One region of the Microbacterium sp. GCM10027623 genome, then DNA from elsewhere that is predicted to be linked to it. Evidence: predicted binding sites of a transcription regulator. Region 1 holds the regulator's gene; the other holds the start of a gene.
What was found. The regulator LexA, encoded in region 1, represses DNA repair genes until DNA is damaged. The targets are predictions, from matches to a motif close to TCGAACANNTGTTCGA.

Region 1 (4,410 bases):
TGCACGAGATACGGACGGCCCGAGATGTCGACGACGGCCTGTGCCAGCGCCTCGTCCAACGGCACGAGGGCGTCGCCGTAACGGGAGATGCCCGACTTGTCGCCGAGCGCCTCCCGGATGGCCTGTCCGAGCACGATGGAGATGTCCTCGACGGTGTGGTGCGCGTCGATGTGCGTGTCGCCCGCCGCGCGGACCGTGAGGTCGGTGAGCGAGTGCTTCGCGAAGGCGGTGAGCATGTGGTCGAAGAACGGCACCGAGGTGCTGATCTCGCTGCGGCCCGTGCCGTCGAGATTCACCTCGACCTCGACGGTGGACTCCGACGTGCTGCGGGTGCGCTGTGCGGTGCGGGGGCTGGTGCGGGGGTCGCTCATGACGGTGATCCTATCGACGCGAGGGCTTCGAGAAAGGCGGTGGACTCGGCCTCGGTGCCGGCCGTGACCCGCAGGTGGCCGGGGATGCCGACATCGCGGATCAGCACACCGCGGTCGTACAGCGCCTGCCAGACGGCTTTCGGGTCGTCGACGCCGCCGAAGAGGACGAAGTTCGACCAGGAGGGGTGCGGCAGGTAGCCGAGGGCCTCGAGGGTGGCCGAGATGCGATCGCGCTGCTCGACGATCTCGTCGACCATCCGCAGCATCGTGGCGGAGTTGCGCAGCGCCGCCGTGGCCGCTGCCTGGGTCAGGGCGCTGAGGTGGTACGGCAGGCGTACCAGTCGCAGCGCGTCGATGAACGCCGGATCGGCTGCCAGGTAGCCGACGCGCGCGCCCGCGAAGGCGAATGCCTTGCTCATGGTGCGGGAGACGGCCAGCCGCGGGCGCCCGGGAAGCAGGGAGAGCGCGGATGCGGCGTCCTTGGGTGCGAACTCGTGGTACGCCTCGTCGACGATGATGATCCCGGAGGCTGCGTCGTAGACCGCCTCGATGACGTCCAGACCCAGCGGAGTGCCGGTCGGGTTGTTCGGCGAGCACAGCAGCACCACGTCGGGCGCAGCGGCCCGCACCTGCGCCGCGGCGCTCTCCGCGTCGATCGAGTAGTCGTCCTCACGGACGCCCGCGACCCACTTCGCGCCGGTGCCCTGCGTGATCAGCGGGTACATCGAGTACGTGGGCGCGAAGCCGAAAGCGGTCCGGCCGGGCCCCGCGAAGGCCTGCATGATGTGCTGCAGCACCTCGTTCGACCCGTTGCCCGCCCAGATCTGGTCAGGGGAGAGCCCGTGTCCGAGGTACTCCGCGAACGCCTCGCGCAGCGCCGTGAACTCCCGGTCGGGATAGCGGTTCACCTCGCTCAGCGCGAGGGCGACGTCATCGAGGATCTCGCTGACGACGGCATCCGGGACCGCATGCGTGTTCTCGTTGACGTTCAGCGCCACCGGCAGAGGCGCCTGCGGCGCGCCGTACGGGGTGAGACCGCGGAGGTCATCGCGGAGGGGCAGCTGGTCGAGGGAGATCACCCTTCCCATCGTAGGGCGAGGCGATCGGAACGATCTCCGAATGACGGGATCAGTGCGAGTACTGCGTGGGGATCGCGATCTCGGAGCCGGCCTGAATCCCTCCCCCGCTGAGGTTGTTGAGCCGTTTGATGTCGTCGATCACGTCGCGCGGGTCGGCATCCGGAGCCGCCTCGGCCGCGATGGACCAGAGGGTGTCGCCGGGGAGCACGGTGACGTAGTCGAACGACGTCGGTGCACTCTGCTCGCCCGAGGCGAGTGCCGAGCCGCCCGCCAGCACCGAGAGGGCGATGCCCGCGGCGAGCGGAGCCGCTGCCGCGGCCGCGAGAACACGACGCCCGCGGACGGTCAGTCGCAGGGTGGTCCGGCGCACCGAACGCCCGCCGGCACCGGTGGACTCGCGACCGATCGCGGGGCTCTGGATGCTGATGGTGCTCATGGGTGCTCCTCTGGGTTCCTGCCGCCGTCTCGCCGGCGGAAGTGGTGCAGCTTTCGCATCCGGCATCCGGCCGGGGATGCCGGATGCGAAGCTACGTTCCGAATCTATCTTCGATATCGAACATCTGTCAACGATTCTTCGAACATTCACCCGAAGAAGTGCCGACACGCTCGAACGGATCTTCCGTTTTCCGTCGAAAACCGGATACGGTTTCGATAAGGACAGCCCACCATGGGCCACCGACATTCGAACCGGATGCCCGCGAGGACGCGGATCGGCACCGGCTGGAACGCATGAAGGAGCACCCGATGAGCGATACCCCTCCTCCCGCATCCGAGGCTCCGCGCACTCGTCGGCGCAAGAGCCTGAGCGCGAAGCAGATGGCGATCCTGGAGGTCATCCAGACCTCGATCGCCCGGCACGGCTACCCGCCGAGCATGCGCGAGATCGGCGACGCCGTGAACCTGAAGTCGCTGTCCAGCGTGACGCACCAGTTGGGTCAGCTGGAGCTGAGCGGCTACCTGCGCCGCGACCCGGGGAAGACCCGCGCCATGGAGGTGCTGATCGATCTCCCCGGTACGAGCACCGAGAACCCCGCCGACACCGCGCCCGCCGTCGGCGATGCCGCGCTGGTCCCGCTGGTGGGCCGGATCGCCGCCGGCGTGCCGATCACCGCCGACCAGCAGGTCGAGGAGATCTTCCCGCTCCCCCGGCAGCTCGTCGGCAAGGGCGACCTGTTCATGCTGAACGTCAGCGGCGAGTCGATGATCGACGCCGCGATCTGCGACGGCGACTGGGTGGTCGTGCGCTCGCAGAACACCGCCGAGAACGGTGAGATCGTCGCGGCGATGATCGACGGCGAGGCGACGGTGAAGACCTTCCGCCGTCGTGACGGCCACATCTGGCTGCTGCCTCGCAACTCGGCCTTCGAGCCGATCCTCGGCGATGACGCCGTGGTGCTCGGCAAGGTGGTGGCGGTGCTGCGCGCCGTCTGAGATCCGCCCACCCCGCACGCACGACGCCCTCCCCGCAGTCCGGGGAGGGCGTCGTCCGCGTTCGGCGCTCAGGCCGGGACGGCCACGTCCTCACGGACACGGCGGGTCGCCTCGACGATGTTGCGCAACGAGGCGATGGTCTCGTCGTAGCCGCGGGTCTTCAGACCGCAGTCCGGGTTCACCCACAGCTGACGCACCGGCAGCTCGTCGACCGCGCGACGCAGCAGAGCCTCGATCTCGGCGACGCCGGGCACGCGCGGTGAGTGGATGTCGTAGACGCCGGGGCCGATCCCGTGGTCGAACCCGTGGTGGGCGATGTCGGCGACGACCTCCATGCGGCTGCGGGCGGCCTCGATCGAGGTGACGTCGGCATCGAGCGCGCGGATGGCGTCGATGACCACGCCGAACTCCGAGTAACAGAGGTGCGTGTGGATCTGCGTGGCTGCCGCGGCTCCGCCCGTGGCGAGCCGGAAAGAGCCGACCGACCAGTCGAGGTACGCCGGCTGGTCTGCCTTCTTCAGTGGCAGCAGCTCGCGTAGCGCCGGCTCGTCCACCTGGATGATCTCGATGCCGGCCGACTCCAGGTCGGCGATCTCGTCGCGCAGTGCCAGTGCGACCTGGTTGGCGGTGTCGCCGAGCGGCTGATCGTCGCGGACGAACGACCAGGCGAGGATCGTGACCGGGCCGGTCAGCATTCCCTTGACGTGCTTCGCGCTCAGAGACTGGGCGTACGCGGCCCAGGACACGGTGATCGGCGCCGGACGCGAGACGTCGCCCCACAGGATCGACGGACGCGTGGCACGCGAGCCGTACGACTGCACCCAGCCGTTCTCGGTGACCGCGAAGCCGTCCAGGTGCTCGGCGAAGTACTGCACCATGTCGTTGCGCTCCGCCTCGCCGTGCACGAGGACGTCCAGTCCCAGGTCCTCCTGCAGCGCGACGACCCGGTCGATCTCCGAGCGCAGGAACGCCTCGTAGTCCTCCTGCGGCACCTCGCCGCGGCTGAACCGGGCACGCGCACGGCGGATGTCGCCGGTCTGCGGGAAGGAGCCGATGGTGGTCAGCGGCAGGGCCGGCAGGTCCAGCGCCTGCTGGGCGCTCTCGCGCACTTCGTACGCGTCGCGGGAGAAGTCCGCCTCGGCGAGTGCGCGCTGCCGCACGGCGCCGTCGCGCACGCCCGGCGCATCGTGCCGGTCGGCGAGGGCAGCGGATGCCGCGTCGAGCTCGCCCTGCACGGCCGCGCGTCCCTCGGTCAGACCGTGCGCCAGCGAGACCACCTGACCGACCTTCTGGTCGGCGAATGCCAGCCAGGAGACCAGGCGCGCGTCGAGCTTCGTCTCGTCCTGCACGTCGTGCGGCACGTGCAGCAGCGACGTGGAGGTGGAGGCGGAGACGGAGGCAGCGCCGAGCGCACGCAGGGCCTCGAGCTTCGCGAACGCACCGGCGAGGTCGCCGCGCCAGATGTTGTGCCCGTCGACGACACCGCCGACCAAGGTCTTTCCGCCGAGGTCTGGCAGGGCTTCCGGCAC
Region 2 (4,410 bases), on a different contig from region 1:
GAGGGGTCCAAGGCGCGCGACGTGCTGGTGACCAACGAGCAGCTGCCCGGCGTGCTCGCCAAGCTCCGCGGCGACGACGTGCCCGCGGCGGCCCCCGTGGCATCCGCACCTGCTGCGGCGCCCGCCGAGCACGACATGTACTCGCAGGACCCGATCGAGCAGCAGTTCGAGGGGATGCCCGTGGTGGAGAGCGACGACGACGGCGATGAGGACGCCTGGGGCCTGACGGGCCGCGACTGATGAGCATCCCCCGTCAGCTGCCCAACGCGATCACGATCGCCCGCATCCCGCTCGCGGTCGTCTTCTTCGTCCTTCTGCTCCTGGCCGGAACGTTCGGCGCGGACGACCTGGCGCTGCGGTGGGTGGCCGGCGTGCTCTTCGTCGTGGGCATCTCCACCGACTGGGTGGACGGCTACCTGGCCCGGCGCTACGACATCGTCAGCGACTTCGGCAAGCTGTGGGACCCGATCGCCGACAAACTCCTCACCGGAGCGGGATTCCTCGGACTCGCGATCCTCGGCGAGGTGCCGTGGTGGATCGTCATCATCATCCTCATCCGCGAGTGGGGGATCACGATCCACCGGTTCACGATCGTGCACGAGCACGTCGTCGCCGCCGCATGGATGGGCAAGATCAAGACCGTGGTGCAGGGTGTCGCACTCGGGTGGGCGCTGCTGCCGCTGCACGTGCTGATCGGCCAGCCGGCGTGGACGGTCGTCACGCTGGTGCTGATGCTTCTCGCTCTGCTGCTCACGGTCGCCAGCGGCGTCGACTACGTCGTCGCGCAGTCCCGCGGCAGGCGAAGCGCGCCGTGACCACGGCGGCACAGCTTGTCTCGGCGCTGCGCGAGCGCGGCTGGACCCTGGGTGTGGCCGAATCGCTGACTGGGGGAGCCGTCGCCTCCGAGATCGTCACGGTGCCCGGCGCTTCCGCCGTGCTGTGGGGTGCGGTCGTGGCGTACGCGACGCCGGTCAAGCACACTCTGCTCGGCGTGGACGCCGCTCTGCTCGCCGCTCACGGCCCGGTGCACCCCGACGTCGCAATCCAGATGGCGGACGGCGTGCGTCGCGCCGTCGCCGTCGGCGGACGTCCTGCTGACGTGGGCGTGTCCACCACGGGCATCGCCGGGCCGGTATCGCCCGACGGTCAGCCGGTGGGTACCGTCCACATCGGCGTGGCCACACCACTCGGAGCGCGGTCGCGGGTCTTCGTGTTCGAGGGCTCGCGCGATGAGATCCGCACCCGGGCGCGCGACGCCGCCATCCTGCTCGCGCTCGAGGCGGTCCGGGAATAGCCCGCGCAGCGGCAAGGTTGACAATGATGTGCTCAAGATTCGACACACCAGAACGACCACGATGAGAACTTTCACAACAGAAGCACAGCGCGAAACAGTAGGTTCGGTGCCAAGCGAACGGGTTAGACTGGCTGTCCGCTCGGATGCGGATCCGAGTGAGGCGACGGAGAGGAGGTTCCGATGATCCTTGTACGACAGGAGATCGGCGATGTCCTACGGGACTTCCGCCTGCAGAGGGGTCGGACCCTCCGTCAGGTCGCGAGCAGGGCGTCCGTCGCGCTCGGCTACCTCAGCGAGGTGGAGCGCGGCCAGAAGGAGGCGTCGAGCGAGATCCTCGCCTCGGTGGCCGACGCCCTCGACGTCCCCATCTCGACGATCATGCGCGAGGTCGGCGACCGCATCTCGGTCATCGAGGGCCTGAGCGGTTTCCCGGACGTGGTCCCCGACGACCTGGTCGCGTCCGTCGAGCCCGAGCTGTCTCTGCACTGAGCGGCCTCCCACACGCATGAGACGCAGTGAGTTCCTGCGCGCCGTCGAAGACGAGTTCGGGGCGAGAGCCACCTCGCTGACGCATGACCTGGTGCTGACCGGACTCGGTACGACGGCCGCGGAGGCACTCGATGCCGGCGTGGCGCCGCGCGACATCTGGCTGGCGCTGTGCGAGGAGGCGGACGTGCCCGCCGAGCGACGCTACGGGGTGGGACGGCTGGAGCCGCGCAAGCACTGATCGAATATGCGCCGAAGATCGTCGGCGTGTCGTCGAAGATGTGTTCGATGAGCGCGTATCGTTCTGCACAAGTGGTCTCAGCGCGACTGTCATCCACAATCGGTGGCCCCGCCGACGCAATGTCGGTGGCACCTCCTAGCGTGAATGTCGTGGCACTGAGCCATGCGCCTTGTCGGAGAGCGACCCCAGTCGGGGTGGCCGCGACAGCCTACAGGCGGCAGCACACGAGCAGAAGGAGCACGTCATGCCATCACCCTCGGACCGCGAGAAGGCACTGGAATCCGCCCTCGCCCAGATCGACCGCCAGTTCGGAAAGGGCTCGGTCATGCGGCTGGGCAGCGACGAGCGTGCACCGGTCGAGGTCATCCCCACCGGCTCCATCGCTCTCGACGTCGCTCTCGGCGTCGGTGGACTGCCGCGTGGACGCATCGTCGAGATCTACGGACCGGAATCCTCCGGTAAGACGACGCTCACCCTGCATGCCATCGCCAACGCGCAGCGCGCGGGTGGCATCGCCGCCTTCGTCGACGCAGAGCACGCGCTCGATCCGGACTACGCGGCCAAGCTCGGCGTCGACATCGACGCGCTGCTCGTCTCCCAGCCCGACACGGGGGAGCAGGCTCTCGAGATCGCCGACATGCTCGTGCGCTCCGGCTCCATCGACCTGATCGTCATCGACTCCGTCGCGGCTCTCGTGCCGCGCGCCGAGATCGAGGGCGAGATGGGCGACTCGCACGTCGGACTCCAGGCGCGCCTCATGTCGCAGGCGCTGCGCAAGCTCACCGGTGGTCTGAACCAGACCAACACCACGATGATCTTCATCAACCAGCTGCGCGAGAAGATCGGCGTGTTCTTCGGATCGCCCGAGACGACCGCCGGTGGAAAGGCGCTGAAGTTCTACGCGTCCGTCCGACTGGACATCCGCCGCATCGAGACGCTGAAGGACGGCACCGACGCGGTCGGCAACCGCACGCGCGTCAAGGTCGTCAAGAACAAGATGGCGCCGCCGTTCAAGCAGGCGGAGTTCGACATCCTCTACGGCGTCGGAATCTCCCGTGAGGGCAGCCTGATCGACTTCGGCGTCGAACACGGGATCGTGAAGAAGTCCGGCTCCTGGTACACGTATGACGGCGACCAGCTCGGCCAGGGCAAGGAGAACGCCCGCAACTTCCTGATCAAGAACGACGACATCGCGCTCGCGATCGAGACCCAGATCAAGCAGAAGCTGGGCATCGGGATGAAGGCGGGCGACGAAGCGCCCGCCGACCAGCTCGCCGAGCGCCGCCCGGCCTGATCATGTCCGACCTGAACGGGGGCGAGGAGCACCTCGCCCCCGTCATCCCCCTCTTCGGCGGACGCCCGTCCGGCAAGCAGGCGACCGAGCACACCGACGTCCCGCGCCGGACCGGTCCTGATGGGCTCTGGCGCTCCGCGCTGGCCGACGGGCCGATGCGCTTCGGACCGGTCGCGGACCCGGACGCCACGCCGACGAGCGTGCCGGCATCCGCCGACGTCGAGGAGACTCGGCGGCAGGCCGAAGAGGTGCTCGTGCGCAAGCTGCGCGCCAAGCAGCTGTCGGTCTCCGAAGCCCGCACGGTCCTGCGCTCGCAGGACATCGACCGCGACACGATCGAGCAGATCATCGATGAGTTCCTCCATCGCGGGTATCTGGATGACCGCACGCTCGCCTCGCTGCTGGTGACGGCCGGCGTCGAACGCAAGGGGCAGGGGAGGGTGGCGCTCTCCCGTTCCCTCGCGCAGCGGGGGATCCCGCGCGACGTCGTCGACGAGGCGCTCGCCGAGCTGCCCGACGACGACGAGGAGCGTGCGCTGGAGTACGCCCGCAGCAAGGCGCGTTCCCTGAGCCGGCTCGATCCGGATGCGGCGCTGCGACGGCTCGTCGGCCAGCTCGCCCGGCGCGGGTACGGCGGATCATCCGCGATGAACGCCGCACGCACGGCGCTGCGCGAAGCGGGGAGCGGTCGCCCAAGCGGTCGATCCGGTGTGCATTTCGTGGAATCCGACTGACCCACGGGTGCAGCTGTTCCCCCGGCCGGGCGAGCGCGCACGGCGGATGCCGAGCGTTCCTCGACGCTGGATCGTAGAATGGCTGGATCATGTCTCTTCTCTCCTCCGAACCGACGATCATCGCGCCCTCTCTGGCCGCGGTCGACGCCGACGGGCGCCGACGCTCCTACGAGGTGCGCACCTTCGGCTGCCAGATGAATGTGCACGACTCCGAACGCCTCTCCGGCTCCCTCGAGAGTGCGGGCTATGTCCGCGCGGATGCCGGCGAGGACGCCGACATCGTCATCATCAACACCTGCGCGGTGCGAGACAACGCCGCGGGCAAGCTGTACGGCACGCTCGGTCACCTGAAGTCCCGGAA

Region 2: recA (recombinase RecA) is a predicted target of LexA. The motif match lies at 2,054-2,069, and genes of this name have one in related genera.

Annotation. Positions count from the first base shown of each region.
Region 1 is NZ_JBHTHE010000002.1:587,469-591,878, reverse strand. Features, by position in the region: gene hisB (imidazoleglycerol-phosphate dehydratase HisB) at 1-371, opposite strand, end outside; gene ACFQY2_RS10155 (histidinol-phosphate transaminase) at 368-1,450, opposite strand; gene ACFQY2_RS10150 (LysM peptidoglycan-binding domain-containing protein) at 1,500-1,886, opposite strand; gene lexA (transcriptional repressor LexA) at 2,195-2,881, shown strand; gene metE (5-methyltetrahydropteroyltriglutamate--homocysteine S-methyltransferase) at 2,950-4,410, opposite strand, start outside.
Region 2 is NZ_JBHTHE010000003.1:525,636-530,045, forward strand. Features, by position in the region: gene ACFQY2_RS14900 (DNA translocase FtsK) at 1-240, shown strand, start outside; gene pgsA (CDP-diacylglycerol--glycerol-3-phosphate 3-phosphatidyltransferase) at 240-815, shown strand; gene ACFQY2_RS14910 (CinA family protein) at 812-1,294, shown strand; gene ACFQY2_RS14915 (helix-turn-helix domain-containing protein) at 1,475-1,783, shown strand; gene ACFQY2_RS14920 (DUF3046 domain-containing protein) at 1,800-2,021, shown strand; gene recA (recombinase RecA) at 2,266-3,315, shown strand; gene ACFQY2_RS14930 (regulatory protein RecX) at 3,318-4,049, shown strand; gene miaB (tRNA (N6-isopentenyl adenosine(37)-C2)-methylthiotransferase MiaB) at 4,139-4,410, shown strand, end outside.